DNA from 3 places in the Breoghania sp. genome. Region 2 is predicted to be linked to each of the others. Evidence: predicted binding sites of a transcription regulator. Region 2 holds the regulator's gene; each other region holds the start of a gene.
What was found. Region 2 encodes PhoB, which activates phosphate uptake and scavenging genes when phosphate is short. Its sites were predicted from a motif close to TGTCATNNANCTGTCAT; they were not measured.
Positions count from the first base shown of each region.

Region 1 (9,974 bases), 970 kb from region 2:
CTGCCGCACATTCCGCCCTGAAGGACGACACCATCGTCTTCGGCGAAGCGATTGACGCGCCTTTCCCCGACATCGATTACCGCGGTGTCCCGCGGGGCAATTCCACGGCGCAGCGCTCCTATGCAACCGCACTTGCAGATGCTATGGCTGCTGTCGATCCGGACCTGATCGTCGTTCACCAGCATGTGCCGTCGGCGACCGCCATCCGCATCAAGGCGGCGGGCATTCCAGTTCTGCTCTATCGGCACAATCTGACCCCCGCCCCCGCATCTTTTTTTCCCCGCTGGATGAAAACCCGCCAATTGTCCGCCTTTGCCGGCGTTGTCGTGGTGTCCGACTTCCTGCGCGAACGGTTCGCGGCAGATTTCCCCAAGCTGGAAAAGAAAGTCTGGCGCGTCCACAACGGGCTCGATTACTCCGGCTGGAACCCGGCAACCGAGCGCGAGAAGACCGTGCTTTTCGTCGGACGCGCCGTCGCAGCCAAGGGGGGGCTCGAAGCGGCAGCCGCCATTGCCGCCGTTCTTTCGGAGCGGCCTGACTGGCGGGCACAGTTCATCCTGTCGCGACTTGATGACGACGACGCCTATTTTCAGCACATCATTGACCTGCTCGCGCCGCTTGGGGAGCGCGTGATCATTGAGACAGACCGTCCACATAGCCACGTGCAGCAGGCTTACGAGCGCGCGGCCATCGCGCTGGTGCCATCGATCTTCGAGGAGCCGTTCGGGCGCACCGCAATTGAAGCCTATGCGGGGGGGGCTGCGCTCATAACTTCTGGTCGCGGGGGCCTGCGCGAGATCTGCGAAGGCGTGGGCGAGATCGTCGACCCGGAAGATGCCGCAGCGTTCTCGTCTGCGCTCATGTCACTCATCGACAATCCCGACAAGCGCGCCGACATTGCCGCACGCGGAAAGGCACGTGGTCGCGCCCAATTTGATGTTACGGTCTCGGCCCGCAAGCTCGATTCCGTTTATGAGCAGTGCATCTCGAGGAAATAAATAGCTTGATGCCCCTATCCCAGACGATCGGCGTGATGATCTGCACCGCGCGCCGCCCCAACATGCTCCGGCGTTGCATCGATTCCATTCTCGCGCAAGAGCTTCCAGAGGGCTGGACGCTTGAGGTCTGCGTCGTGGAAAACGACGTGGAGCCACTGTCTCGCGACGTGGCGCGGGTATCGGGAGAGCTTGGCATCTACCCGGTCCACTATTATCAGGAGCCGCGGCGCGGGATTCCAATTGCCCGCAACCGCACACTCAAGGCTGGCATTGAGCGCGGTTACGGCTGGATTGCGCTGATTGATGACGACGAGGTGGCGCGGCCGGACTGGCTCGCAAAGCTCATAGAGGCGGCGGAACGCCATCAAGCAGATGTGGTGAGCGGCCCGGTCGTGCGTAATTACGAGCAGATGCCGCCGGACTGGTGGAAGACATTGAAGCCCGCCGCGACAGAAGAAGGCACGGCGCTTGACGAGGCGCCGACCAACAACACCCTTCTGAGGGCCACCCTGATCCGCCCGGACGCCTCCGCGCTCACCTTCGACGAGCGGCTGACATTCGGCTACGAGGATATCGATTTCTTCCGCCGCGCCCATGCGAAGGGCCATCGCATCGTGTGGATGCCCGACGCCATCGTGGAGGAAGAAATCCCGGCCTCACGCGTGGAGCCGGAACGCCTCATCGCACGTATCCAGATGCAGGCCACCAGCCTCACCTATGCGACCATCCTGCGGCAGGGGTTCGGCAAGGCATTCACCCGTTTTGCCCCCAAGGCGGCGCGCCGGATCATCTCCGGTGCGCTGATGATCCTCATCGGGCGTCTTATGGGACTTTTCTCCAAGAACAAGGGCCGCAAGACCTATTATCGCGCGCGCCTGAAGCTTGCGCGCGGCATCGGGAACATGCGCGGCCTGTTCCGCTCCTTCAGCGACTATTACAACCGCATCGACGGCAATTGATCTGGCCAGAACCGGGGACTGAGACTTGCGACTGATCCATATTCATCTCGGTATCAAGGGCGGCGCGGAGCGATTCTTCGTTGCACTGGTCAACGGTCTTGCCGCGCGCGGTGTGGAACAACAGGCCCTGCTTTTTCCGGACCGGGTCTGGCGCGACGAGATCGAGGATGTGTGCAAGATCCACGAGATGACGTTCAGCCGTTCACATATCTCGCGCTTTTTTACCAACCGAAAGATCGCGAAGATCATCGATGAATTCCGGGCCGACGCCATCGTCTCCTGGATGCCGCAGGCGAGCCGCTGGATTCCGGCGCGCAACGACCTCCTGCGCGCTGCCCGCCTCGGCGACTACCCGGAAAAGCTCGACTATTTCGAGAATTGCGACCTCCTGATCTGCAACACACCCGATATCGCCCGCCATTGTGCGGATATCGGCTGGAAGCGGGATCTGAAGGTCATCTCCAATTTCACCGAGACCAAGCCCGTTCCCGCGCTTGACCGCAAGCTGCTCGACACGCCGGAGGATGCCTTTGTCGTTCTCGGCATGGGCCGTTTCGTGGACCGTAAAGGTTTCGATACGCTGATCCGCGCTGTCGCGCGTCTTGACGGGGCCTATCTCTGGCTTCTGGGCGATGGCGAGGAGGAAGGGAACCTGCGCCGCATCGCAGCCGAGACAGGTCTGAGTGACCGCCTGCGCTTCGGCGGATGGGTCAAGGACCCTGGCGCACATCTGGCGGCCTGCGACGCCTTCTGCATTCCCTCCACCCACGAGCCTCTGGGCAATGTGGTTTTGGAGGCTTGGGCCGCGGAGCGCCCGGTCGTCTCCACGACGAGCGAAGGCCCGACTTGGCTGATCGAAGACGGCGTACAGGGCCTTCTCGCCCCGATCGGAGATGACGAGGCGCTTGCCAACTGCCTCGCCCGCGTTAGGGGCGAACAGGGGCTCGGCGCGGCGATGGTTGCGGCTGGAGCTGCCAAGCTAAAGGCAGAATTCTCCAAGGACGTGATCGCAGAACGATACATCGATACCCTGTTCGGTTCCCGAAAAGCGAAATGACCACCATGACCGAACAGCTTCAGGACATGTTCGAAACGCTCCCGGACGTGGACATGACCGGTGTGAGCGGACCGGTTGCCCTTTGCCTTTGCTATAACGAAGCCCTTCGTTTGCCCGACTTTCTTGCCCATCATCGGGCTATCGGGGTCGAGCGGTTCCTCATCATCGACAACGGCTCAGATGACGGCTCCTTCCAATACTTGCAAGAACAGCCGGATGTTCATGTCTTTCGGTCGCTGAAGTCCTACAGGGACTACAAAGCCGTCTGGCGCAAGACGCTGGCCGACACCTATCTCGCCGGTTTCTGGGTGCTTTTCGTCGATATCGATGAGTTGCTCGTCTATCCCGGCTGGCCGGAGAAACGCCTCGCCGATTTCGTTCAAAGCGTCGAGGACGACGAGGGTGCAGATGCGGTGTTCTGCACGATGGTCGACACCTATTCGAGCGAGCCGAACCCGCCGCGTTACGAGGCCGGTCAGTCGATGATCGCCCATAGCGCCTGTTTCGATGGCTCCGGCTACTGGCGCATGCCGATCCCGCTCAAGGACCTTCGCCGCTGGCCGACCCCGCCCTTCCACATCTTCGGTGGCGCACGCATGCGCCTTCTTCGCACGAATACGTCCCTTTCCCAAAGGCTTGCCCTCGGCATCATGGAGCGTCTTATGCCGCTTCGCTCAAACTGGTTGCCGACCGGCCTTTCTTTACGCCTGCTCTATGCCCTCTTCCGCCAGATCAAGCGGTACCTGCCTCAGAATCCGGAGGTGATGAGCAAGGTCGCGTTTCTCAAATGGGACAGGTCGTGTCAGTTCCGCGAGGGTGTACATTCATTACGCACGCCCAAGAAGCTGAGCGCGCGTTGGGCAAGCCTCCTCCATTTCAAGCATCTAGGCGATCTGGAAGAAAAGGTTGAAGCCAATATCGCCCGCGCTCAGCACTCAAATGGCGGCTTCTTCTACCAGGAATATCGCACCAATCTGGACCGGCTCTCACAAGGGATGGGGTATTCCAAGACGCGGCATTTCCGCTCCACGGCGGACCTGATCGACGCCGGTCTCATGAGAGACCGCATTTAGCCGGCCGACAGAGCGCACCACAGGCGCGCTTGGGCTGCGAAAACGGCAGTGGTTCGCCCAGGAATAGCTCCAAGCCATCAAAATTTGCCCGCGATGAAGAGCAGTTCAGCAGTAAATGCAGATCTGGACGTCGCCCTTCAGCTTCCGGCCACGGGCGTATAGCCCCGGTTGGAGCAACAGATAGGGAGGGAGCTGGATATCACGGTGCTACAAGAAGTTCTTAGAGCGCGGGGTGTCAGGCGACCTCTATCCTGGCATTTGCCAGACCGAGCATCTTGGCAAGTCTGGACAGCCGCTTCTGGACACGAACCCCGTCAAGATCGGCAAGACCGCCATCAAGCTGGAGAACAAGGTCCTTGTCGCGGATCGACAAAGACGTTCTCAGAATGATCCCCGGCATCGCGGCAGAGATCAGATAGGCAACACGCAGAACACAACCAAGGATGCGGGCGCGCTCCATCAGTCTGGAAGAGGCAAGTTCGCGGATCCGAGGGCTCAGAGCATCTTCGACCAGCCCCGCATAGCGGTAGAAGACCGCGAGAGCCAGATAGGCCCGTCCGGGATGATCGATGCCGATGAAGGCCGCATTGGAGATCACCGCCATGCTCTGCGCGCCCCGATAATCCGGATGGGCGCGCCAGCCGATGTCGGTCAGGAGACAGGCGGCCTTGCGCAGACGGAACTCTTCCTCGCTCTCCTCAATCCCCAGATCCTCAAAGACCTTGTTTGTCCAGACGATCAACTCTTCACAATGCGCAGGCGATCGCGATCTGAGCAGCGCCAGCTCCCGGCAGGCGACCTTCAACGGATCCTTGTCGCGATCCTCCGGCGCCATCATGTCGTAGAGAAGGCCTTCGCGCACACCCAGTGCGGAAAGAACGATGCGCCTCGGCCGGACCTTGCGCAGCACCTGTTCCAGCACCACGGCGCCAAAGGGCAGAAGCGGACGCCGCTGCTTGGAGATGACCTCGATGCTGTCGATCGTGTCGAGCTCGCTATGCGCGATGACCCGGCAGAACTCCAAAGCCTCGGAGGCAGGGATCACATAGTGGTCGATCACGTTGAGGGAATAGCCGGTCTGCGTCATGTGCAGGCGGGCAAGAGACCGCCATGTGCCACCGACGGCATAAAAATCGCGCCCCTCACCTTCGCGAAGCCAATCGGCCTTCTCAAGTGCCTGGGAGGCGATTTTCGAAGCCACCGCGACATCGCCGCCGGAATCCTCCTCCAGCCGGATGCCCCCCAACGGGAAGGTGCGCCCCTGCCCGATCTCCTTGCCCTTCAGATCGACAAGTTCGAGGCTGCCGCCACCGAGATCGCCGACGAATCCATCCGGTCGCCAGAATCCCGACATGACGCCCTGGGCCGAATAGCGCGCCTCGTCCTTGCCGGACAGGACATTCACCGGCTCACGCAGAACCGATTCGGCAGCCTGAATGAAATCGGCTCCGTTTTCGGCATCGCGAACAGCAGCCGTGGCCAATACGCGGATATTGGAGACACCTATCTGGTCGCACAACTTGCGAAAGCGCACGAGGGCGGCCATCGCCATCGCGACCGATTCATCCGCTAGGCGCCCCGAAGCGCCCACGCCGCGCCCGAGGCCGGCCAGGATCTTCTCGTTGAAAAGCGTCGTCGGAGCCCGCGACAGGGATTCATAGACAACCAAGCGAACCGAGTTCGATCCGATGTCCACTACGGCGACCGGACGCGCATTCTGCAACCGTCCGGGGGCATATTCTCGCAAGGTGGAAGACAGGGTCTATTTCCGCTTCGTTTTGCTGACGAACAGCCTCGGGAAATTCTTCCTGAGAGCCTTGCCGCGGCCGGACAGCGACGGGTTCGTCATGAAGTATTGATGTGCATTGAACGGCTCTTCGCCGGTCGCCGGCACTATGCGCTCGTGACTGCCGTCAGGCAATACGCGCCAGCTCTGCTGATTGTCTTTCATATTCGCAACCATAATCTGATCGAGAATCTGTTCATGCACAGTTGGGTTCTCGATCATCGCCATGGATTCCACCCGGCGGTCCAGATTGCGGGGCATCAAGTCGGCCGATCCCATATAGACAATCGCTTCCGGCGAAGGCAGCCCCTTTCCGTTGCCAAAGCAGAAGATCCGGCTGTGTTCCAGGAAACGTCCGACGATCGACTTCACCCGGATATTTTCCGAAAACCCGGGAATTCCCGGACGCAGGCAACAGATGCCGCGCACGACAAGATCCACCTGTACGCCCGCCTGACTGGCACGGTAGAGAAGATCAATAATGCCGGGATCGACAAGGGAATTGGTTTTCAGCCAGACCTGTGCGGGCCGCCCGGCCTTGGCATGCTCGATTTCCGCCATGATGAGCTCTTCGATGCGCGCGCGCATGAAGATGGGGGAAATGGCGAGCTTCTGAAGCTGGGCAGGCTCTGCGTAGCCGGTGATGAAATTGAAGACCTTCGCCACATCCTGAGCCATCACGGGATCGGCCGTGAAGAAGGAAAGATCGGTATAGATCCGCGCCGTGATCGGATGGTAGTTGCCGGTGCCGATATGACAATAGGTCGTCAACCTGCCCTGCTCGCGCCGTACCACCATGGACAGCTTGGCGTGGGTCTTGAACTCGATGAAGCCATAGACGACCTGCACACCGGCGCGCTCCAGATCGCGAGCCCAGCGGATATTCGCCTCTTCGTCGAAACGGGCCTTCAGCTCCACCAGCGCGGTAACGGATTTCCCGGCCTCTGCTGCCTCCGACAGAGCCTTCACGATCGGGCTGTCATTGGACGTGCGATAGAGCGTCTGCTTGATCGCGACCACATCGGGATCGAGCGCAGCCTGGCGAAGAAACTGGACCACCACATCAAACGATTCATAGGGATGGTGGACCAGAATGTCCTTCTCGCGGATGGCGGCGAAGCAATCTCCGCCATGTTCGCGCACACGCTCGGGAAAGCGCGCGGTATAGGGCGCGAATTTCAGGTCCGAGCGGTCAATGCTGACCAGTTCAGACAGGTTCGTAAGCGCCATCAATCCATCGAAGAGGAAAGTGTCGCTCTCCTCCACCTGCATGGCTTCGGCAACGAAATCCCTCAGGGCGGGCGGCGTGGCGGCCTCGATCTCAAGCCGGATGGCCGATCCACGACGACGGCGCCGCAGCGCGCTTTCAAACAGCCGCACCAGGTCTTCCGCGTCTTCCTCGATTTCGATGTCGCTATCGCGGATGATGCGGAAGACGCCCTTGCCGCGCACTTCGTACCCGGGGAAAAGCTGCTTGATGAAAAGGCTGAGAATGGTCTCCACCGCAATGAAACGGGTCCGATGATGACCGTCCTCGCCCTCCTCACTCGGAAGAGCGATGAAGCGGCGAACCTGATTGGGAATGCGCAACAGCGCTGTCATGCTCGACCGACCGCCGACCTTCACAAGATCGAGGATCAGCGAGAAACCCAGATTCGGAATGAAGGGAAACGGATGCGCGGGGTCGATGGCAAGCGGCGTCAAGACCGGAAATATCCGCGTCAGGAAGAAGGTTTCCAGCCAGTCCCGTTCGCTATCCGAAAGGCCATCTGCCTCCACCAGAAGAATGCCGTTATCTGCAAGTTCAGAGCGTAGCGCGCGCCAGATTTCCTGCTGACGCGACTGAAGCTCCGTCACGCGGTCGGAAATCTTGGTCAGCTGTTCCCATGGCGACAGGCCGTCTGCAGACACGGTGCGCACATTTGCGCGCTCCTGTCCTTTCAGGCCCGCGAACCGGACCATGAAAAACTCGTCGAGATTGTTCGCGGAAATCGACAGGAAACGCAGGCGTTCCAGCAGCGGATGCTGCATGTTCATCGATTCTTCGAGAACGCGCATATTGAACTGCAGCCAGGAAGTCTCGCGATTGACGAAGCGGGCCGGGCTGGTCATCAGGTGCGCGGCTTCCTCGCTCAACCCGCCAGCGACCAATTCCGCCTCAAGAGCCTTGTCTGCAGCAATCTTTTCGGCGGGCAATAACGGCTTTGCCAGTTCGTCCATGTCAGCACTCCGCGATTCAGGAACCTCCTCCATATATCGGTAATGTGACAGTCCGAATGCAGGTGGAGTAGGCCATGTCCGCAGTTTACGCGAACTCGTCGCGTCAATGCGAGTTCATCCACCGAAACTTCCGATTAATATCGCAAACAATCAGATCTCACGGGACAACACGGCGGCCACCATCGGCCGGGTGATGCGCCTTTGAGCGGCGAGCGCCTCTCTGTCGAGCCGGGCGACGATCTGGTTTGCCGCCTCAAGCGAACGCTCCATACGCACGACCAGAAATTCGATCACCGCGGCTTCGACGAAAAGCTGCCGGTCGGCGAAAAGCTTGACCAGCACACGGCGCAACAGATCGTCATCGGGTTCCGCCACCTCAACAGGCGTCGCCAGCCGCAGGCGGGAGGCGAGATCGGGCAATGTCAGGTTCCATGACCCCGGCCAGCTTCGCGAGGTGATCAACACCTGCCGCTTGGCGTCACGGGCGGCGTTGAGCAAATGGAAAAGCGATTCCTGATCAATGCCGCCCTGGGCATCCTCCACCGCCACCGGCGCCTCGCGCACCAGGGAAAGAACATCGAGCCTGCCAAGGCTCGACGCAGGGATCACGGTTGCACCGCTCGCCTGTTGCCAGATTGAGACGAGATGGGTCTTGCCAGCCCCAACAGGTCCGGCCAGCAGCACGAAATCGGAGGGCCAATCCGGCCAGGACGTGACAAGGCTGAAAGCTGCCCGATTGCAATCGGCCACAAGATAATCGTCACGGCCAAGCGCCGCCTCGTGCGGCAGTTCCAGCGGCAACTGGCTTGGCGTTTGCTCGCTCATTCCTCGTCCTCGGCGCCCTTGGTCGTTCCCGCGGCTGCGGGAGCCCCATAATAGAGTGGGCTTGTGAGATACTGCTCCAGCGCAAAACGGGCAAGCACGCCGATCGCCGCCGACACCGGCACCGCCACGAGCATGCCGACAAATCCAAAGAGATATCCAAAGGCGAAAAGCGCGAACATCAGCCAGACCGGGTGCAATCCGACCCGGTTACCCACAAGCTTCGGCTGAAGGATATTTCCTTCCAGAAACTGCCCGACGGAAAAGACAGCCAGAACCGCCGCGATCATGTGCCAGTTCGGCCAGAATTGCACCAGGGCGACGCCCAGCGAAAGCACAAGCCCGGTGGTCGCGCCGACATAGGGGATGAAGCTGATCAGCCCCGCCCCCAAGCCGATCAGCAGGCCGAATTTCAAGCCAAGCACCGCAAGCCCGATGGCGTAGAAGCTTCCCAGAATCAGGCAGACACTCACCTGACCGCGCACGAAGCCAGCCACGGCGCTGTCGATCTCGTCTATGAGCCGATGAACGAGGTCGCGATGCTCGCGCGGCAACCAGCCATCGATCTTGGCCATCATGCGGTCCCAGTCGAGCAGCAGGTAGAAGGCCACAACAGGCGTCACGACGAACAAGGCCATGAGCGACAAAAGCGCCTGCCCGCCGCTCCAGATCGACTTCATCAGATTGGCGAGCCAGCCAGCGCCTTGCGACATGAGATTGCCCAGCGAACTCTTGATTTCGGACGATCCGAGCCCGGAAATCTGCTGAAGGCGCTTGCCGAAATGCTCTGAGACCAGGCCGTGCAGCTGCGCGACATAATCCGGCATCGCCTCGATGAGATTGGCAAGCTGGTTCCCAAGCACCGGCAGGAGTAGGACAAGGACAAGAACGAAGACGAGAACGAACAGAACCATGATGGTCAGCGTCGCCCACATGCGGCTCATGCCGATTGTCTCAAGCCGATCGGCCACAGGATCGAGCAGATAGGCGAGAGCCATGCCCGCCACAAAGGGCAGCAGAATGGGCGAAAACACCCACAGGAACAGAATCACGGCGGCA
Region 1 covers NZ_OY771475.1:1,299,877-1,309,850, forward strand. The annotation lists gene ABGM93_RS05880 (glycosyltransferase family 4 protein) at 1-998, shown strand, start outside; gene ABGM93_RS05885 (glycosyltransferase) at 1,007-1,957, shown strand; gene ABGM93_RS05890 (glycosyltransferase) at 1,983-3,014, shown strand; gene ABGM93_RS05895 (glycosyltransferase family 2 protein) at 3,011-4,087, shown strand; gene ABGM93_RS05900 (Ppx/GppA phosphatase family protein) at 4,323-5,756, opposite strand; gene ABGM93_RS05905 (RNA degradosome polyphosphate kinase) at 5,850-7,985, opposite strand; gene ABGM93_RS05910 (DnaA/Hda family protein) at 8,244-8,918, opposite strand; gene ABGM93_RS05915 (AI-2E family transporter) at 8,915-9,974, opposite strand, start outside.
Region 1: the regulator PhoB is predicted to act here: its motif matches at 8,127-8,143, upstream of ABGM93_RS05905 (RNA degradosome polyphosphate kinase).

Region 2 (9,974 bases):
ACAGAGGTCAGGTGCGGATGGCAATGGCCAAGGGAGTTGACCGCGATGCCGGCGGCGAAGTCGAGAAATCGTCGCCCGTCAGCCGTCTCAAGCCAGCTGCCTTCGCCTTTGACGAAAGCCAGATTACTACGTGCATAGGTTCCAAAGAGAGACGACGAACTCATCATCCGATCCCCAGTCAAACAGGGCCAGAAACAAAGCGTGCCGCCAATGTGGCGGCACGGCTGCGAAGGACCTATATACACCGCCAGCGCCCGATAGTGTCAATGCAAAGCTTGACCGGATAAATTGCTCTGAAACCGGGCATAACTGCCTCAGCTTAACTGGGGAAAACCGAGGTTATCCGCCGTTTTTGCATGAGGCAGGGTTGCGACGGCTTTCCGCCATATTGTACTCTGCGGGCACTCAGACACGACATCTCGTGTGGCGGACCGAGTTCGTAACCAATCTGTTAAATCTGGCAGGCGTCATCCGGCGGCTGAAGACTGAGTATATCCGTTGAGAAGCGGCTATTCGGCGGAGTTGTTATCAAATGTCCTGGACAACCGAACGCGTTGATCTTCTGAAGAGGCTTTGGTCAGAAGGTCTGAGCGCAAGTCAAATTGCCACCGAACTTGGTGGCGTTACTCGTAATGCTGTAATCGGCAAGGTGCACCGGCTTGGACTCTCCGGCCGTGCGAAAACCGCCAGCGCCCCTGCAAAGCCGCGACGCACCCGTCCTGCGGCATCTGCGCCCACCACCCGGCCTGCGGCCCCGCCCGCAGCCCCGCGTACGGTTGGCGCGACGGCGCTGAAGGCGGAAGCGGCACCCGTTGCCGTGGTCGCGGCCCAGCCTGCCCCGGTGGCCGAGCTGGTGATCCCCGAAGAACAGCGTGCCACGATCCTTCAGCTCAACGAGCGGACCTGCAAATGGCCCATCGGCGATCCGAGCCGCGAGGATTTCTATTTCTGCGGTCGCAATTCGGAGCCGGGCGTCCCCTACTGCCCGCACCATTGCCGCATCGCCTACCAGCCCATGAACGACCGCAAGCGCGGCGGGCAGCGGGCTCGGGGCTGATCGCGAGACCGGGCGACCTGCCCTCATGCGGGCCGGTCAAACGAAAATTGGCTTCCCCATCACGCATGTGACGGACAAGCCCTGATCTACAGAGAAACGGCCGCTTCCAAAGCGGCCGTTTTCTTGTATTTCAGATCTGCAATACGGGATCTACGCGCGAACGCGCGGCGTCGTTCGCGGCCTCAGGCTGCCGCGAACTGGTCATTGAAGGCATAACCGGAGCCGCGCACGGTGCGGATCGGATCCTTCGCCTTGCCGCGATTGATCGCCTTGCGCAGACGACCGACATGAACATCGACGGTGCGCTCGTCGACATAGACATCATGGCCCCAGACCCCGTCGAGCAACTGCTCGCGCGAGAAGACGCGGCCTGGCGCCTGCATCAGAAACTCCAGAAGGCGGAATTCCGTCGGCCCCAGATGAATCTCGCGGCCCGAGCGATAGACCCGGCGGGTTTCGCGATCGAGCTCGATGTCACCGGAGCGCAATTGCGAGGACACCACCTCCGGTTTGGAGCGGCGCAGGATCGCCGCCACGCGGGCCACCAGTTCGGGGATCGAGAAGGGTTTCACGACATAATCGTCAGCTCCGGTGGAGAGACCGCGAATGCGCTCCGCCTCTTCGCCGCGCGCTGTCAGCAGGATGATCGGCAGGCGGTCGGTCTCCTCGCGTGCACGCAGGCGCCGACACAACTCGATGCCGGAAAGCCCCGGCAGCATCCAGTCCAGCAACAGAAGATCCGGCTGCGACTCGCGCAGCAAGATCTCGGCGTCGTCGCCCCTTGCACAGGTCTCGACCACGTAGCCTTCCGCTTCCAGATTGTATTGCAGAAGCAGCCTGAGCGGTTCCTCATCCTCTACGACAAGAACCTTCGCCATTCCTTAGGTCTCCAGCCTCATTCCAGTCTGCGCGTCGAGATCAGCTCTCGCCGTCATCAGCGGAGTATTCCGTCTCGTCGGCACGCGGGCGCTCGTCCGTGAGCTGCTCGCCGGTGATCATGTAGTGGATGTTTTCCGCGATATTGGTCGCGTGGTCGCCGATACGCTCAATGTTCTTGGCACAGAACAGAAGATGCGCGCACATGGAGATATTGCGCGGATCCTCCATCATATAGGTGAGCAACTCGCGGAACAGGGAAGTGTAGAGCCGATCGATCTCCTCGTCGCGCTCACGCACGTTGCGGGCTTCCTCGGCATTGCTCTGCGTGTAGGCATCCAGAACAGTCTTGAGCTGCTGCATGGCCAGTTCCGCCATGTGCTCCACACCAATGACAAGCTTCTTGGAATGAAACTCGCCATTGATGGCGATGACGCGCTTTGCGATGTTCTTGGCGAGATCGCCGACGCGTTCCAGCTCGTTGCAGGTGCGCATGGCCGCCACGATCTGGCGCAGATCGCCTGCCATCGGCTGGCGGCGTGCGATCATCAGGACGGACTTGTCCTCGATCTCGAACTGCAAGGCGTCGAGACGACGGTCAGCGAGAACGACAGACTGCGCAAGCTCGGTGTCCAGACGCGTCAAGGACACGATGGAGTCGTTGACGATGGTCTCCGCGAGACCGCCCATTTCCGCAATCCGGCTCGCCAGTTGCCGCAGTTCCTGATCAAATGCGCTTACGATATGCTCTGCCATGCCTTTTCCCTCTTTTCCTGCGCCATTCGGCGGTCGGGGATTACCCGAAGCGTCCCGTGATGTAATCCTGGGTCCGCTTGTCCTTGGGACTGGTGAAGATCGTGTCCGTCGCCCCTTCCTCGACCAGCTTGCCGAGGTGGAAGAAAGCGGTGCGCTGCGAAACGCGCGCGGCCTGCTGCATGGAATGCGTGACGATCACGATCGTGTAGTTCTCGCGCAGCTCGTCGATCAGTTCTTCCACACGGGCGGTGGCAATGGGATCGAGGGCGGAGCACGGCTCGTCCATCAGGATCACTTCCGGACTAACGGCGATGGCGCGCGCGATGCACAGACGCTGCTGCTGGCCACCGGAAAGACCGGTGCCGGGCTCGTTGAGCCGATCCTTGACCTCCTCGTAAAGCCCTGCCTTCTGGAGGCTGGTCACCACGATTTCTTCCATGTCGGTCTTGTTCTTTGCAAGACCGTGAATACGCGGGCCGTAGGCGATGTTCTCGAAGATCGACTTGGGGAACGGGTTGGGCTTCTGGAACACCATGCCGACGCTTGCCCGCAGCTCCACCACATCCACCTTCGGATCGTAGATATCCGCGCCCTGAAGCGTGATCTCGCCGGAGACACGACAGCCGTCAATGGTGTCATTCATGCGGTTGAGGCAGCGCAGGAATGTGGACTTGCCGCAACCCGAAGGGCCGATCAGTGCCGTCACCTCGTTGGCGGCCACATCAAGGTCCACCTCAAACAACGCCTGCTTTTCTCCGTAGAAAACGCAGACCTTGTTGGCGCGCATCATGATCGGATTGCTGGGAACCGGCGCATCGCCGGTCAAGCCGTCCGTCATTTCCATTGCATCGCTCATTTTTCAATTCCCTTCAGCGTTATCGCCGCCTGGCCTGATGCCCCAAAGCCGGCATGACGCGCCTGTTCTGTCCGCAATGCGATATTCGCTGTGCGCTTACCAGCGCCGCTCGAACTTGCGCCGCAGAATGATCGCAGTGATGTTCATGACTGCCAGGAACATCAGCAGAATGATGATGGCACCCGAAGTGCGCTCCACAAAGGCACGCTCCGCCTCGTTCGCCCACATGTAGATCTGCACGGGCAGCGCGGTTGCCGGATCCATCGGCGTTGCCGGGAAGTCGGCGACGAAGGCGACCATGCCGATCAGCAGGAGCGGTGCGGTTTCCCCCAGTGCCTGCGCCAGACCGATGATCGTTCCGGTCAGGATACCGGGGGCGGCCAGAGGCAGCACGTGGTGGAAGACCATCTGCATCTTGGAAGCGCCGATACCCAACGCCGCGGAGCGGATGGAAGGCGGCACCGCCTTCAGCGCCGCGCGGGTGGAGATGATGATCGTCGGCAGGGTCATCAGCGTCAGGACAAGACCGCCAACCAGCGACGCGGACCGCGGCAGCCCGGCGAAGTTGATGAAGACCGCCAGCCCCAACAGGCCGAAGACGATGGACGGCACAGCCGCCAGATTGTTGATGTTGACCTCGATGAGATCGGTCCAGCGGTTCTTCGGCGCGAATTCCTCCAGATAGATGGACGCCGCCACGCCGATGGGAAGCGCCAGCGCCAGCACGATCAGCATCATGTACATGGAGCCGATCATCGCCACGCCCATGCCCGCCATTTCCGGGCGGCTGGAGGCGCCATTGAAGAAGATGCCGGTATTGAACCGCTTCTCCAGCGCGCCGCTCGCAGCGAGCGTTTTCATCCACTCAACCTGGCGATCGTTCACCTTGCGGCGGCTCTCGTCGACGGAAAGATCGATCTGCCCCTTGAAAGCGCTGTCGACGTCGGCGGCCGCCAGCACCCAGACCGGACGGGTCTGTCCGATCAGGGAGGGGTCGGCCAGAACCATGTCGCGGAGCTGCGTACGCACACCGCCGGAAATCATGCCGGAGAGGTCCTTGCGCAACTTGCGGTCGGACGGATCGAGCCCCAGAGCTTCGGTAAGCGCGCCAGTGGCGAGAACCGGATAGTTCGCCATCATGAGCACACGCTCGTTGCGCGCCGCCTGTCCACGCGGATCGATCACGTTCTTGTCGAAGGTGATGTTGAGCTGGATCTCGGTCTGCTGGAAGGCCGTGTAGCCCTTGGAAACGACAGAGGACAACAGCAGCGCAAGGAACAGCAGGCCCAACAGCACCGCGCCAAGACCATAGATCTTGAACCGGCGTTCGGCACGATAGCGCCGCTTGATCCCGATATCGCGCCAGACGCGCTGGCCTTTTCCTTGCGAAGTCGTCATCGCGTCTTTTGTCTTCTTTTCCGCAGGAACGGGTCCGCTAACGGTCAGGTCCGTCATTCGTACTGCTCCCGGTATTTGCGCACGATATAGAGCGCGTAGATGTTCAGCCCGAGCGTGATGAAGAACAGCGTCAGGCCCAGTGCGAAGGCGACCAGCGTCTGCGGCGTATTGAACTCAAGATCGCCCGTAAGCTGGTTGACGATCTTGACCGTCACAGTGGTCATCGGTTCAAAGGGATTGATGGTCAGGCGCGCGGCCACACCAGCCGCCAAAACCACGATCATGGTTTCGCCGATGGCGCGCGACGCGGTCAGCAGCAGCGCACCGACGATGCCCGGAAGTGCGGCCGGCAGGATCACCCGCTTCATCGTTTCCGAGCGTGTGGCACCGAGACCGAGCGAACCGTCGCGTAGCGACCGCGGAACGGCTGTGATGATGTCATCCGACAGCGAGGACACGAAGGGGATCAACATGATGCCCATGACGAAGCCCGCCGTCAGCACGCTCTGCGCCTGAATGAACGGGGTTCCCGTGTCCGCAAACATGCCGTCAATGGCCAGCGACAGGTCGCGCAGCATCGGCCCGACCGTCACCATGGCGAAGAAGCCGTAGACGATGGTTGGGATGCCCGCCAGAACCTCGATCAGCGGCTTGGCTGCGGAGCGGAATTTCGATCCGGCATATTCCGCCAGATAGATCGCCGCGAAGAGCCCGATCGGCACCGCGAACAGCATGGCGACAAAAGCGATGTAGAGCGTGCCAGCCAGAAGCGGGATCAGGCCGAACTGGCCGTCGCTGGAGGTGGTACCGACGGTCGCGGCAAAGCGCGGGTCCCAGACCGTGCCAAAAAAGAACTCAAGCGGCGGCACCGATCGGAAGAAATGGACGGTTTCCGACAGCATCGACAGCACGATGCCGATAGTTGTCAGGATCGCGATCGCGGACGCGCCAACCAGGGCAACCATGATCGCCCGCTCGACGGAGTTGCGTGCGCGCACCGCAGGCTGGATGCGCCACAGGGCGAAGACCAGTCCCAGTATGGCAAGGGCGAGCACGGCGGCGCTCATCCAATTGCGGCTGGCGTCATTCCAGTCGTTCAGATGGATGGCCGCATCCAGCATGAAGGGCTCGCCGGCGCCTGCAAGCGGCACGCCCTTGTTGCCAAGGGCTTCGCGCAGCGTGGAGAAGTCGGAAAGAACGGCCTGGTATTCGGCTCCGTCGAGACGGCGCAGCCCCGAGGCAATGGATGTCACCATGCTCATGGCGAGACCATCAGAGACGGACATCTCGGTGTCAGCCGGATCCGGGAAGCCCTCCCGCACCGCTTCATCGATCGCCAGTGGGCTGATGATGAGCCAGCAGGCCAACAGGATTGTGGACGGTACAACCGTCCATAGAAGCGCGAAGACGCCATAGTAGCCTTCGCGGGAATGCAGTCTTTCGCCGCTTGCGGCGGCACGCCTCTTGGCGGTGGCGATGCCCAGCCCATAGGCCAGGATCGCAAGGACCAGAATGATCAGAAGAATGGTCGAGGTGCTCATTCCGATTCCACTTGGACCGTTCGGACCGGCTCCACCGGAGCTGCCCGGATATTGAAAGGCGTGGCGGCGCGAGCGCCGGACGAGTGTCTTGCAGAGGACGAACAATATGCAGACGAAGAGGCGCGGCGAATGTCGCCGCGCCTCCCGTTGGGAAAGACCTTAGAGGGTCTTGCCAGATTCGAAGCCTTCGCGCACGGCGTCGCGCTCGGCGTCCGGCGCCGGAACGAGACCGTAGTCGGCGAGCGGGCTGTCCGGACCGACCATCTGGTCGGAGATGAAGAACTCCACGTATTCCTTCAGGCCCGGGATCACGCCGAGGTGGGCCTTCTTGACGTAGAACTGCAGCGGACGGGAGACCGGGTACTCGCCCTTGGCGATGGATTCCACCGTCGGCGTGACGCCGCTCATGGTGGCGACCTTCAGCTTGTCAGCGTTGTTCTCGTAGAAGGACAGGCCGAACACGCCGATGCCCTGCTTGTTGGCATCGATACGGGCGAGCGTTTCGGTGTAATCGCCATCGATGTCGACCGCGGAACCGTCCTTGCGGACAGCCATGCAATCCTTGCCGGCGGCCTTCTTGTCCATGCCGGCGGCGATGCGTGCTTCCAGATCGCCAGCGGCTTCACAGCCAGCCTTCAGAACCTTCTCTTCGAAGACTTCGCGGGTACCGTGCTTCTCGCCAGGGATATAAGCGGCGATGGTCCAGGCCGGGAAGTCCGGGTTCACTTCGTTCCAGGTCTTGTAGGGGTTATCGACCAGCTTGCCGTCGACGACGACCTTGGCGGCCAGACCCTTGTACATGTCGACCGGCTCCAGCGCGAAGTCTGGGCCGTTGATGTCGGAGGCGAAGACGATGCCGTCATAGCCGATGCGGATTTCCTGGATCTCGGTGACGCCAGCGGCCTTACAGGCCTCGACTTCGCTGTCCTTGATGCGACGCGAGGCATTGGCGATGTCGATGGTGTTCGGGCCGACGCCCTTGCAGAATTCCTTCAGACCAGCGGAAGAACCGCCGGACTCGACAACCGGGGTTTTGAAGTCGGGGAAGACCTCGCCGAAGTTCTCGGCAACGATCTTGGCATAGGGGAGAACCGTCGAGGAACCGGCGATCTGGACCTGGTCACGGGCCTGCGCACCTGTGGCGGCGAGAATGAGCGCGCCTGCGGCAACGCTAGCAAGACGGATGGATTTCACGGGTCTTCTCCATGGTTTTAAAGCGGTGAGACGTTTGCTCTCAATGTCAGGAAGCCTGCCGAACGGGTCCGGCGCCAAGGGGCGCCGTTCCTGTCGTCGCGGGGCCTTCCCATCCGTGGACGGCCTCGTTGATATGTCCGCGATATAACGTTGTGATGACGTTGTTTCGCATTTGAATTCCTTCAGCATTTCTCGCCGATGCGACGTGGTGTCGAAAGCCGTACGGCCTGCCCTTTTGGACAGACCGGAACAGACCTGCGAACGCCCGCCCCTGCTGTTCAAGCCCCCCGTTCTCCGGACCGACGTCGGTCCCGGGCTAGGCTCCAGTCCTTGCGTTCGCAAAGTCGATTTGGCGCGAACACAAACATCAGCACTTCACGCTTCAGACGCCTGACATTCATTCGAAGAAAGGCCATCCCGCCCCTGTCTTGCGGCGCGCAATGCCCTCCCCCATCCACGGGCTAAGTGTTTCCAGTTAGCCCCTCGGGATGCGGTGAACCTAGTCAGGCTGTATGTGACTCATATGACAGTTTTCTATCAGTTATATGACGGTATAAGCCCATGAATTTGCTTGTTTTTCCAGCTTCCCATCACTGAGATTGTCATGCACATGACAAAACGGCTGGCAGGAGAGCCGGGAAGTCGAGCGACTCTCCTGACGCCTCCCTGCATGGGGACTGACGGGAAGATGGGGGACAGGTTGCCTTGGCCGGATCTCGATTGAGCGGCCCGATGCTCGACAGAAGGGGGGAGGCCTATTGGGCGGCGGCGGCCGACGTGGCGGCTTCGTCATCTTGCGCACGGATGCAGATCGTGAAGGTCGCGCCCTCGCCGGGTGCGCTTTTCACCTCCAGGCGCGCGCGGTGCCGGTTGAGAATATGCTTCACGATCGCAAGCCCCAGGCCGGTGCCCTTCATCGGATGGCTGGAGGCCTCTTCCACACGGTAGAAGCGTTCCGTCAGACGCGGCAGGTGCTTTGCCGCGATACCGGGGCCCCAGTCGCGCACGGAAAGGCGCCATTCACCACCGCGCTCACCCGTCGCCGTTTCGCGACTGCAACTGACGAGAACCCGTTCGCCCTCCATGCCATATTTCGCGGCATTCTCGACGAGATTGCCGAGAACCTGAACGAGTTCGTCGCGCTCGCCCACCACTGTCATGGGTTCATCGGGCAGATCGAGCTCCAACGTAACCCCCTGTTCAGCGACAACCGGCCCCAGCGCGTCGGCAACGCTGCGCGCGATGTCCCCCAGGTCCGCCCGCGCGTCGGAACGGACATGCGACTTGAGCTCGATGCGCGAGAGCGAGAGCAGGTCATCGATGAGCCGCCCCATCCGCTGCGCCTGTTCCTGCATGATCTTGAGGAACCGGTCACGCGCGGCCGGGTCCTCGCGCGCCGCACCTTGCAAGGTCTCGATAAAGCCGGTCAGGGATGCCAGCGGGGTGCGCAATTCGTGGCTCGCATTGGCGACGAAATCCGCACGCATGCGCTCCAGACGGTGCTGTTCGCTGAGATCGCGCACACTGACCAGAACAAAATCCGGGGCCCCACCCGCTGCCGATCGGCTTCGTGGCAGTTCCATTGGTGCGATATGCGCCTCGAACCACGATTCCGTCGGCACTTTCTCGCCCCACGAAATCCTCTCCGCAGCTCCGCCGCCGGAAACCCTGTCGAGGGCTTCGAGGAGCGCAGGCGGGCGTAGGCCGAAGGAAAGCGGATCGCCCGGTTTCACGGACGGAAATCGCTGGCTGGCAATCTCGTTCACATAACGGGTGACACCGCGACGATCGATAATGAAGCAGGGCTGGGACAGGGCATCCACCGCAACCTTCATGCCCGTATCCGGCCAGGCGGTCGGGGCCCGCGTGGCGGCGCGGCGCGCCATGACCAAAGCCCGGCGCTGAGGCAGGATTGCCGCCAGAAGAAGGATGAGCGCATAGGCGACGACGGCGTGGTCAAGCGGCACATCATGAACGATCACACCGCCGGCCAGCATCAAGGCCCAGACAACCAGCAGCCAGCGCAGCGCAAAGAGACGCTGCATTGGCGACAGGGCGCCCGTTTGCGCATTCCGTTGCGGAGCAGGCAGTTCAGAGCCGTGGCTTGCAGGATCACTCATGATCGATCAACAATTTAACCTTCATTGCCCCGAGGGGGGGGCGTGTCCAGGAGCCGCGCTGCGCAACACTCCGATCTCAGGCGATGTTATCGGGCAAATGCCCGCGCACAAGAACCATCAATTGGTCCTATCCGCATATGCGATAGCATTTTATGCCTGCGCCAGCTGCAGATAAG
Region 2 covers NZ_OY771475.1:2,269,513-2,279,486, forward strand. The annotation lists gene ABGM93_RS09800 (aspartate aminotransferase family protein) at 1-164, opposite strand, end outside; gene ABGM93_RS09805 (GcrA family cell cycle regulator) at 533-1,057, shown strand; gene phoB (phosphate regulon transcriptional regulator PhoB) at 1,240-1,935, opposite strand; gene phoU (phosphate signaling complex protein PhoU) at 1,976-2,689, opposite strand; gene pstB (phosphate ABC transporter ATP-binding protein PstB) at 2,730-3,545, opposite strand; gene pstA (phosphate ABC transporter permease PstA) at 3,642-4,943, opposite strand; gene pstC (phosphate ABC transporter permease subunit PstC) at 4,997-6,484, opposite strand; gene ABGM93_RS09835 (substrate-binding domain-containing protein) at 6,644-7,669, opposite strand; gene ABGM93_RS09840 (ATP-binding protein) at 8,434-9,798, opposite strand.

Region 3 (9,974 bases), 570 kb from region 2:
CGATTGATTACCATGGTGCCCGCCTTCGTCATCATCGCGATGGGCGCCGATGCCACGATGGCGCTGGTGGTCAGTCAGGTGATCCTGTCACTGGTGCTGCCCATTCCGATGGTCGCTCTGGTTCTTGTCACCGGAAAACGCTCCGTGATGGGAGAATTCCGCAACAGCCGGCTTACACAAGGCGCGGCAATCGCCGGAACATTGCTCGTCCTCTCGCTCAATGCGATCTTGCTGACGCAGATATTTGGATTGCCGATCCCGTTTCTGGACTGAAAAGCATCCGGCGGCCACACGTCAGATCAGTATATTCACCAAGAAGTATCGACGCATCGACCTATCAATGAACATGGGTCAAAGACCGCAAGAAATTGAAAAAGACACATTCAAGCCAACTTTATGGCAACTATACTGATGTCAAAAACTGGACCATTCTGCATACTGCCTGATCTCGAATCGCGAGACCAAACTTCCGACACTCCGAGCTCAAATGAACACATTCTTCAAAGTCCTTGCCGCCGCCATACGACCGTCCACACTGGCCCCTGCTCCGAAGATGAAACGGAAGCGGCAATATGCGGCGCTGCCGGTGCGTATGAAGGATGGAAAGCTCGAAGTTCTCCTGATCACAAGCCGAGGCACCGGTCGGTGGATCATCCCCAAGGGATGGCCGAAGAAACAACGCTCTCCCCACAAGCTGGCGCTGCTTGAGGCCTACGAGGAAGCGGGCATTCGCGGCAAGATCGAGCGTCTGGAGATCGGACACTACGACTATATCAAGTGGATCGACGAGCATCACAGCGTGGCGTGCCGAGTCGGCGTCTTCGTGATGAAAGTCCGCGACATGCTCGACAAATGGCCCGAGATGAACGAACGCAAACGTCGCTGGGTCTCTCCCGAGGAGGCCTCAGACTTGGTCGATGAGCCGCAATTGTCGGCGCTTCTGGCGAGCCTTCATGCGCAGAAAATCACACAAAAGCCACTTAAGTCGGCGTGACTTTTTAACGCCGAGCGCACAGAAGCATTGTCATAAAACTGTCATCCGCCTATGACCGGGCGCTGTAACGGTGTATTGGGGCCGCGCGAACACGCGCCATGCGTGTGCGCTCGTTCCCCGACACAGGCATTTTTCCCAAGACCGGCAACGAAGACAGGCTGATCAGGATGACCGTGAAAGGCCAAGGTTCGCAGCGCGAGACAGCGATGCGCAAGACCTCTCTCGACAAGGATCTAAACAAGTTTCTGACCCTGGACATCGCCCGGCGGTCGGTTTCCTCCCGTCTGACGGCTCCGGGTGTCGCGATCCTTTTCATCGTGGTTGTCGGCCTTTATGCCGGCCTGACACTGGGCATCTCCGATACCACGCTGTTCATCATGATCGCCGCGATGCTGGGCGGCTACATGGCCCTGACCATTGGCGCGAATGATGTGGCCAACAATGTGGGCCCGGCCGTGGGCGCTCGCGCCCTGACGCTTGTCGGCGCGTTGATCATTGCCGCCATCTGCGAAACCGCGGGGGCGCTGCTGGCCGGTGGCGACGTCGTGGCGACCATATCCAAGGGTATCATTGATCCTGTTGCCGTAGCCGACAGGAACATCTTCATGTGGGCGATGATGGCGGCACTGTTTTCGTCCGCCGTGTGGGTCCATCTGGCAACATGGATCGGGGCCCCCGTCTCCACGACGCATTCTGTTGTTGGCGGCGTCATGGGCGCAGGTGTCGCAGCCGTCGGCTTTTCCGCGGTCAACTGGGCCACGATGAGCGCCATCGTGGCGAGCTGGGTGATCTCTCCGCTCATGGGCGGCGTCATCGCGGCCCTGTTTCTGGCCGTCATCAAGATCAACATCGTCTATCAGGACGACAAGATTGCGGCGGCGCGCAAATGGGTGCCGTTGCTCATGGCCGTCATGGCCGGCGCCTTCACCAGCTATCTTTGCATGAAGGGCCTGCGCAAGATTTGGCACCCCACCACCTATGAAATCGTCGGGATCTCCTTCTCCGTTCTGGTGTTGACCTATATCGCTTCCAAGCCGTGGGTCTATTACCAATCGCAGGGGATGGAGAACCGCAACCAGTCGCTGCGCAAGCTCTTCCATGTCCCACTGATCGCTGCAGCCGCCCTGCTCTCCTTCGCGCATGGCGCCAATGATGTCGCCAATGCCGTCGGCCCGCTGGCGGCCATCGTCCATACGATCCAGTTTGGCGACGTATCCTCCAAGGTGCACATCCCGATCTGGATCATGGTGCTGGGCGGGATGGGTATTTCGCTGGGGCTATTGCTGTATGGGCCGCGCATCATCCGCATGGTCGGCGAGCAGATCACCAAGATGAACCCCATGCGCGCCTATTGCGTGTCGCTGTCGGCGGCAACCACAGTGATCGTGGCTTCCGCGCTGGGCCTGCCGGTTTCCTCCACCCATATCGCGGTTGGGGCGGTTTTCGGGGTCGGCTTCTTCCGTGAGTATTACACCGCCCACAGCAAGCGGCGGCGGGAATATGTCCGCAAGAAGGGCCGCGGCGGATCGGATCTGTGGGACGAAAAGCTCGCCTCGCCGGACGAGTTGCAGCGCCGCAAGCTGGTGCGCCGCGCGCATTTCACCACCATCATCGCCGCGTGGGTGATCACCGTCCCCGCAGCCGCCGCCCTTTCCGCCTCCATCTATTACCTGTCGCTGCTGATCCGCTGAGCCGGCCTTCGCGCGACTTGGCAATTCAAGCCAGGCTAGGCTATGCAACTGGGACGCATTCGGCGCGGGGTCTCTCCGCGCCGCCTCCCCCTTATGCTCACCAGACCGGCCCGACCATGATCGCGATCACCGACAAAATCGCCATCGAAGATGACGAGATCGAGGAAGTCTTCATCAGATCCGCGGGACCGGGCGGCCAGAACGTCAACAAGGTTTCAAGCGCGGTGCAGCTGCGCTTCGACATCCGCCATTCCCCCTCACTTCCAGACTATGTGAAGAGCAAGGCGGAAACGCTTGCCGGATCGCGGCTGACCAAGGATGGGGTGATCGTCATTCAGGCCATGCGCTTCCGCACACAAGAGCAGAACCGCGCCGACGCGATGGAGCGGCTTGTGGAGCTTCTGCAAAAGGCGGCGGAACGTCAGGCCTATCGGGTCAAGACCAAGCCCACGCGCGCCTCAAAGAAGCGTCGTATGGACAGCAAGACAAAGCGTGGGGCGGTGAAGAAACTAAGGTCCGGCAAGATCGGCACGGACTGAGATGGGGGCGATGCCGCCGATGGCGGCGGCATCGCATCTTATAGTCCGTGATCAGGCGCCATATTGTTCGCGCGCGAAGGCCGCAAGGCCAGCGGCCTCAAGCTTCGACATCGGAGCAAGGAAGGTCACCTGGACGACACCCGGCTCGCGGCCGATTTCGATGGCGCCGTTGATCGTGGCGCGGTTCATCACCTCTGCAACCGTCATGTCGAGAAGCCGGGCCGCGCGGTTGAGACCGCAGGTCGTGGCCGCATTCAGGTCCGGGCCGGTGCCGATGACGGAGATCGGCGCGCTTTCCTCAACCTTATCGACGCCCCAGCGCTTGGCCAGACCACGGGCCTTGACCTTTTCCGCCTCCGAGAAAGGCCTTGCGAGCGGCGGCAGATCCTCAACCAGCGGGAACAGCACCGGGCCTTCAAGCGTGCGACCCTTCACCACTTCCACCTGCATGGTGACGGAGCCGGCGACATCCATCGTATGGCCAGCAATCTCGCCGTCGCCCTGCGCGGCGTGCATGTCGCCGATATAGATGCCACCACCGGCTGTCTTGACCGGCACGACAAGGATGGAGCCGGCGCGCACGGCGTCGATGTCCATGTGACCGTCGGTCCGATGCTGGGCGAGTTCCTCCGCCGTCAGCGCATAGGGATGCGGCGCGCCGATGAGGGCAGAGCCGAAATCGCCCGCGTTGTGGCTGTCAGGCATGGCCTTGGACGGTGTGGACCCGAGCTGACCGAGGAAGGGCCGCATGCGGATCATCACGCCGGCCATGTCGGAGGGCGCAAAGGTCAGGACCGGGTGCTGGGCCGAATTGTCCGGCAGCGCCGCGTAGTGCGGAGCCTCATGGGCGATCTCGTCGGCCGCCTTTTTCGGCAGGGTCAGGCCCACGGCACGCGTATCGTCAAAGGCGACCGTGTAGCCATGCTCGAACTGGAAGGGGGTCACCGGGTTGCCGCAGGTATCGCAGATGACCGACTTCTGTCCGATGCCCTCAACATGGGTTTCCGGCCAGAGCTTGTCGCAGGTGGGGCAGCGGGCGGCGACGTATGGGTCGCCCAGGAAGTAGCCCTCAGGCGAGCTGTCATGGCCAGACGCGGTGGCGAGCGAGGTCACGGTGATATCGCGGATCCTGAGAGCGATGGCATCGCCGGGCTCGGCGCCCTCCACCGCCACCGGGCGGGTGACCTCGTGGCCGCCGCGCAGGCGCGGGGTGATCATCGGCCCCCAGCAGCCTGGCGCGGTATTGGCGATGATGGTGCCGCCGTCCTGGACGGGGCCCAGCATCGGCTGCTCGGGATCGAGGACACCATTGGTGAAGGTGTCGACCATCACGCTGCGCTTGGCCGGCGCTGCTGCGGAAACGTCGCGTTCGACTGCTGCCATCTTATTCTCCATTTTGGGTTCTACCCGTATGTCACCGCGGAAAGGCGGCGGTGTTCGTTCATGTCGAAGCCGGCTTGAGGCCGACTTTCATCCCCCCCGCATCGGCGGCACCAGCGCAAGCGGCTCATCGGCTGGGACCACCTCATCCTCGCCGAGCACACGTTCACCTGAGATGAGCAGACAGCCAGCCAGCACGTCGCCGAGTTCGGGACGCGCTTCGGCAATGCCGGCGCGCAGGGCGGCGACACTTGGGACTGCTGGGATTGGAATGTCGAGAAAGGGCGCTCCGGCATGCTCAGCCAGGCTCGCGCGTAACCTGACACGCCGAAATTCGACAGGAGGGTGCAGTTTCGTCTCGGACAAGGCGTGGCTCCCTTCTCAACCTCAAGTGGAATATATATCAAATAATTATTCGACAAGATGCAGAGGGCCTCGGGACTTGCTTTCCCTCCCCCTGTCCGGTCCTCACACCTGCAGGAACCGCCTTGCGCCGTAGGGCGCCGGATCAATGATGGTGGGCGTTCCTGTCATCATTTCCGCGAGCAACCGTCCTGATATCGGTCCCGTTGTGAAGCCGATATGGCCGTGGCCAAAATCGAGCCACAGATTTTCGTGGCGCGGCGAGCGGGAGATGATCGGCAGGCTGTCAGCGAAACAGGGGCGCGAGCCCATCCACGGCTCGCTATCCACTTCCACGTCGATCGGGAAGAGCTTTTCGGCATAGGCCTTCGTCCGCGCGATCTGCACCGGCGTGGGCGGAGCATCCCGGTCGGCAAACTCGATCCCCGTGGTCAGCCGCACACCGCGCTCCATTGGCGTGATGACATAGCCATTGTCCCTGTCGAGCACGGGGCGATTGAGATACGCGCCGCCCAGCGGACGATAGTGGATGTGATAGCCACGCTTGACCAGCAATGGGAAATCGTAACCCAGCGGCTTCAACACGTCCGGCGACCACGGCCCCAGCGCGACAACCGCATGATCGGCCCAGAACTTTCCCTCGCGCGTCGTCACCATCCAGCCGCCCGAATTGGCCTCAAGGCTCGTGGCATCGCCGATCACGAAGCGCCCGCCACCGCGACGGAACAGGCCCGCATAGGCCTTGGTGACATCGCCGGGACTGGAGACGGATTCCGTATCCTGCCAGTGAATTGCCTTGTGGATGGCGCCCATCAGATGAGGCTCCAGATCACGAAGGGCCTCGCGCTCCAGCACCTCATAGCCCGCTCCGAAAATTCGAGCATAGTGCAGTTCGAGATCGGTTTCGGCGAAGCTTGCCGCCGAGCGATAGAGATGCAGCCAGCCATTTGAGCGGAAGTAACGGCTTGCTTGCGCCTCGCGGCTCAAAGCGTGGTGCTCGCGCACGGCGTGGCGTTCAAGCTGATCGACGGCACGGGCGAAGCGATCGATTGCGATGGAATCCGAATTAGCGCGCAATTGCAAAAGCCAGGGCATCGCCTTTCGCAACTCGGAAGGATGATAATGCGCCTCCGGGGACCGATTGAGCGCATATCGGATGAGTTTACGCAGCGAATCGGGGAATGTGATGGGTACGAACCCGTCACGCTCGATCACCCCGGCATTGCCGTGAGAGGTCTCCTCCCCCGGCTCCTTGCGGTCGACGAGCACGACGTTTCTGCCACGTTTCGCCAGGTGCAATGCCGCTGACACGCCAACGATACCGGCGCCAAGCACAAGCACATCAACCTTCTGCACCATCGGGAATCCCATCGAACGAACGGAAGCGAGGCGATAGTGTGCGCAAACGCCTGCCGAGAGCAAGATCAACATGTTAGGTGTGTCGACACATGTCCCTCAAGTTGATTTCTGAACTCCTTTGCATCCCGCGAGCAGGCCTCGGCTTTCTTGGCCGACAAGGCACGCGCGCCGTCGCGGCAAGCGCGATTGCAGGGCTCATGTTGCCCGCCTTTTCCGAAATCCTGCGCCCATGGATCCCGCACGCGATCTTTGCGCTGGTGGTACTGGCTTTCCTGCGCGTTGAACCTGCTGAAGTCGCGCGGCGCTTCAAACGTCCCTTGTTGATCGCGGTGGTGGTTGCGTGGATCATGGCCGCGGTCCCCTTTGCCGCCGGTCTCGCCGCCCATGCTTTCGGGCTGGAAGCGTGGTCGCCTGGCTTGATGCTCGCGCTCTTCATCGTGACAGCTGCCCCGCCGGTCATGTCCGCCCCAGCCTTCGCCTTTCTGATGGGTCTCGACGGCGCGCTCAGCCTTGCGGTGATGATTTCCTGCGTGCTGGTAGTTCCTCTTTCCGCCCCCTTCGTTGCCGGCTTTCTGCTTCAGGATGCGCTGCCGCTGGAACCCTTGATGCTGGCCCGCAACCTGGCGGGCCTGCTTGTCGGTGCGATGGCGGCGGCCTGGGCGATCCGCAAGCTTGCGGGGCCAGGCCGGCTGGAAGCCGCGCGGGTGGAGATCGACGGTTTCAATGTCGTGCTGCTGTTCATCTTCATGATTGCGGCAATGGATGGCGTGGTCGCGCGGATCTGGAGTGATCCGCTGCTCGTCATCGCCATCACCGCGCTCAGCTTCGCGGTCGCCGGCCTTCAGATCGTGCTGGCATATCTGGTGTTTGCCAGGCTGGGGCGGGCAGATGCCTTCACGGTCGCCCTGGCAACCGGCAACCGGAACATGGGGCTGATCGTTGCGGCGCTGGGCGGCGTGGTGCCCGATGTGACCTGGCTCTATTTCGCGCTCGGCCAATTTCCGATCTACATGTTGCCAATGATCCTGAAACCGGTCGCGCGGCGAATGGCGACAGGCGCGCCCGCCCTGTGATGTTCCGGTTCGAAAGCCGGGAAAGACGCCCCATTCCTGCGACCAGGTCGCGCAACGGCGCGTGGTGGCGATTGCCTCTCGCACGCCTTCGTGCTAGCGGGCAATCATCCACGTTCCGACAAGGCTGCGACCCATGACCTCCACGCTGATCGCCCCCTCCATGCTCGCTTCGGATTTCTCGCGTCTTCGCGACGAGATCAAGGCCGTGGAGGGCGCTGGAGCCGACTGGATTCATCTCGATGTGATGGATGGCCATTTCGTGCCCAACATCACGTTTGGGCCGGATGTCATCGCCGCCATGCGCCCGCATACCGACAAGGTGTTCGATACCCACCTGATGATCGCGCCGTGCGATGCCTATCTTGAGGCCTTCGCCAAGGCAGGCTCCGACATCATCACCGTGCATGCCGAAGCCGGGCCGCATCTCGATCGCTCGCTTCAGGCGATCCGCAATCTCGGCAAGAAGGCGGGCGTCTCGCTCAATCCCGGAACCCCGGAAGGCGTTCTGGAATATGTGCTCGACCGGATAGACCTCATTCTCGTGATGAGCGTCAATCCCGGCTTCGGCGGCCAAAAGTTCATTCCCGCTGTGATTGACAAGATCGCCCGCATCCGCGCCATGATCGGCGACCGTCCCATCGATATCGAGGTGGATGGTGGCGTGACGGCTGAAACCGCGCCGCTTGTTTCCGCCGTCGGCGCCAACGTTCTGGTGGCAGGCTCCGCCGTCTTCAAGGGCGGCTCGCCGGAACGCGCGGAAGTCTACGAGCGCCACATCCGGGCGATCCGTGCGACCGCCAACGCCGCGCGCGTCTGAAAGCACGAGACTTGCCAAGTCCGGCTGAGCGGGCTACCGTCGATGTTCTTGTTTTGTACGAGATGGACGGAGCCCGTTTTCCCCATGACGGCGGCAGTCGATACAGGTTCGGCGGATCCCTCGCCCGGTTCCGGCTGGTGCAGCTTCGAGACGCCCATCGGGCGCTGTCGTATGGGCTGGAGCGCCAAAGGTCTGACACGGCTTTGTCTGCCTGAACACACGCCCACCCGCGCCATCCCGCGTCCCGACGACGCCCCGGTTTTCGTGCGCGAGGCCCTTTCGCGGCTGGAGCGTTATTTCGCGGGCGAGCGGGAGGACTTTTCTGGAATTCCGCTTGATCTCGACGGCGTGGAACCGGCCCGGCAGACGCTTTACGCCGCCCTTTGCCGGATCGGCTGGGGCGAGACGGAAACCTATGGCTCGCTCGCCGCGATACTCGGGCAGCCGGGCGCTGCGCGCGCTGTCGGCCGCGCGATGGGGGCGAACCCGATCCCGGTGATCATTCCCTGCCACCGCATTCTGGCCGCAGGCGGGCGCATGGGCGGGTTCTCCGCACCGCAAGGGCTGACCACCAAGGCGGAGCTTCTGGCACTGGAGGGCGTCGTGCCGGAGGAAACGCGGCAACTCGGTTTTGGGTTCTAGATTTCGCCCATCGAAGAAATGCGGATTAGCTCTTCCTTAAGCCAGGCTGTCGTAGCGCTGGAACATGCTCAGATCATTCATCTTTGCTGCAGGAATATTTCTGTCCGTCAACGGCGCGGCAGCATCCTCCCACGTGCCATTGCGCAACATTCTCGATATCCACGACTGCCCGCGCATCGAGGATCTGGAAATCCGCTTCGGCTGCCTGCACTTTCGCACGCAGGGCACGACCAAGATCGCATCCAACAGATGCGGGGTGGAAATCCGCCAGCCCAATTGCGTGCTGAGCGGACCGGCGGACAATCCCGCCACCTGCATAGCGGCAGACGGGTATCCGGCAGCGTCTGCGATGCTGAAGGCAGGCGACGAATTCAGATATCCGGCGACGGAAAAGCGACGCTTCTGGCCCTATAGCTGCCGTCAGGCGCCGATGATCTGACGAGCCATGTCCACAAAAGCCGATCCAACGCACCTGCTTGCCCATGACCGCCCCCTCGTGATGTCATGTCGGGCAGGAAAGACCGCCAGCCTCCACTTAAACGACAGCCGATTGAGGGCCTGATGTTCGACCGACTGCATGCCACTTGCCTCTCATGGGCCGGCGCAATGGCGCTTGCCATAGGCGCGACCGTTGTTGCTGGCGAAGGCGGCCAGGCCCGGGCCGCCGATGCGGCTGAGCGCGCCATCATCGGCTTTTCCCCCGACGGGGCCTATTTCGCCTTCGAGCAATACGGCATTCAGGATGGGTCCGGCTTTCCCTATTCCGATGTTTTTGTTCTGGAAACAGCGACGGATAGCTGGGTGCGGGGCACCCCGGCGCGCGAGCTGGTCCGCAACGAGGCAGTGAGCGTCGATCAGGTTCGCCAGACCGCCCGCAAACGTATCGATCCCTATCTTTGGCGGCTGAATATCGGGGTGAACGGCAAGACGCTGGTTTCCGACCGGGCGGCGGATGCGCGCGATGCGGCCCGGTTCCTGCCCTTCACACTGGCCGATGACGGCGACAAACTGGGCCTTGGAACGGTCCGGCTCCGGTTGACCGAGATCGCCATGCCAAAGGAAGATTGCACAGCACTCGGCGTCAGCCCCCATGGCTACGCGCTCGTTTTGGAAAAC
Region 3 covers NZ_OY771475.1:1,699,660-1,709,633, forward strand. The annotation lists gene ABGM93_RS07440 (Nramp family divalent metal transporter) at 1-273, shown strand, start outside; gene ABGM93_RS07445 (NUDIX hydrolase) at 488-994, shown strand; gene ABGM93_RS07450 (inorganic phosphate transporter) at 1,201-2,685, shown strand; gene arfB (alternative ribosome rescue aminoacyl-tRNA hydrolase ArfB) at 2,802-3,224, shown strand; gene ABGM93_RS07460 (acetamidase/formamidase family protein) at 3,276-4,607, opposite strand; gene ABGM93_RS07465 (hypothetical protein) at 4,695-4,970, opposite strand; gene ABGM93_RS07470 (FAD-binding oxidoreductase) at 5,073-6,326, opposite strand; gene ABGM93_RS07475 (sodium:proton symporter) at 6,416-7,399, shown strand; gene rpe (ribulose-phosphate 3-epimerase) at 7,533-8,216, shown strand; gene ABGM93_RS07485 (methylated-DNA--[protein]-cysteine S-methyltransferase) at 8,301-8,858, shown strand; gene ABGM93_RS07490 (hypothetical protein) at 8,923-9,297, shown strand; gene ABGM93_RS07495 (DUF2259 domain-containing protein) at 9,465-9,974, shown strand, end outside.
Region 3: the regulator PhoB is predicted to act here: its motif matches at 1,023-1,039, upstream of ABGM93_RS07450 (inorganic phosphate transporter).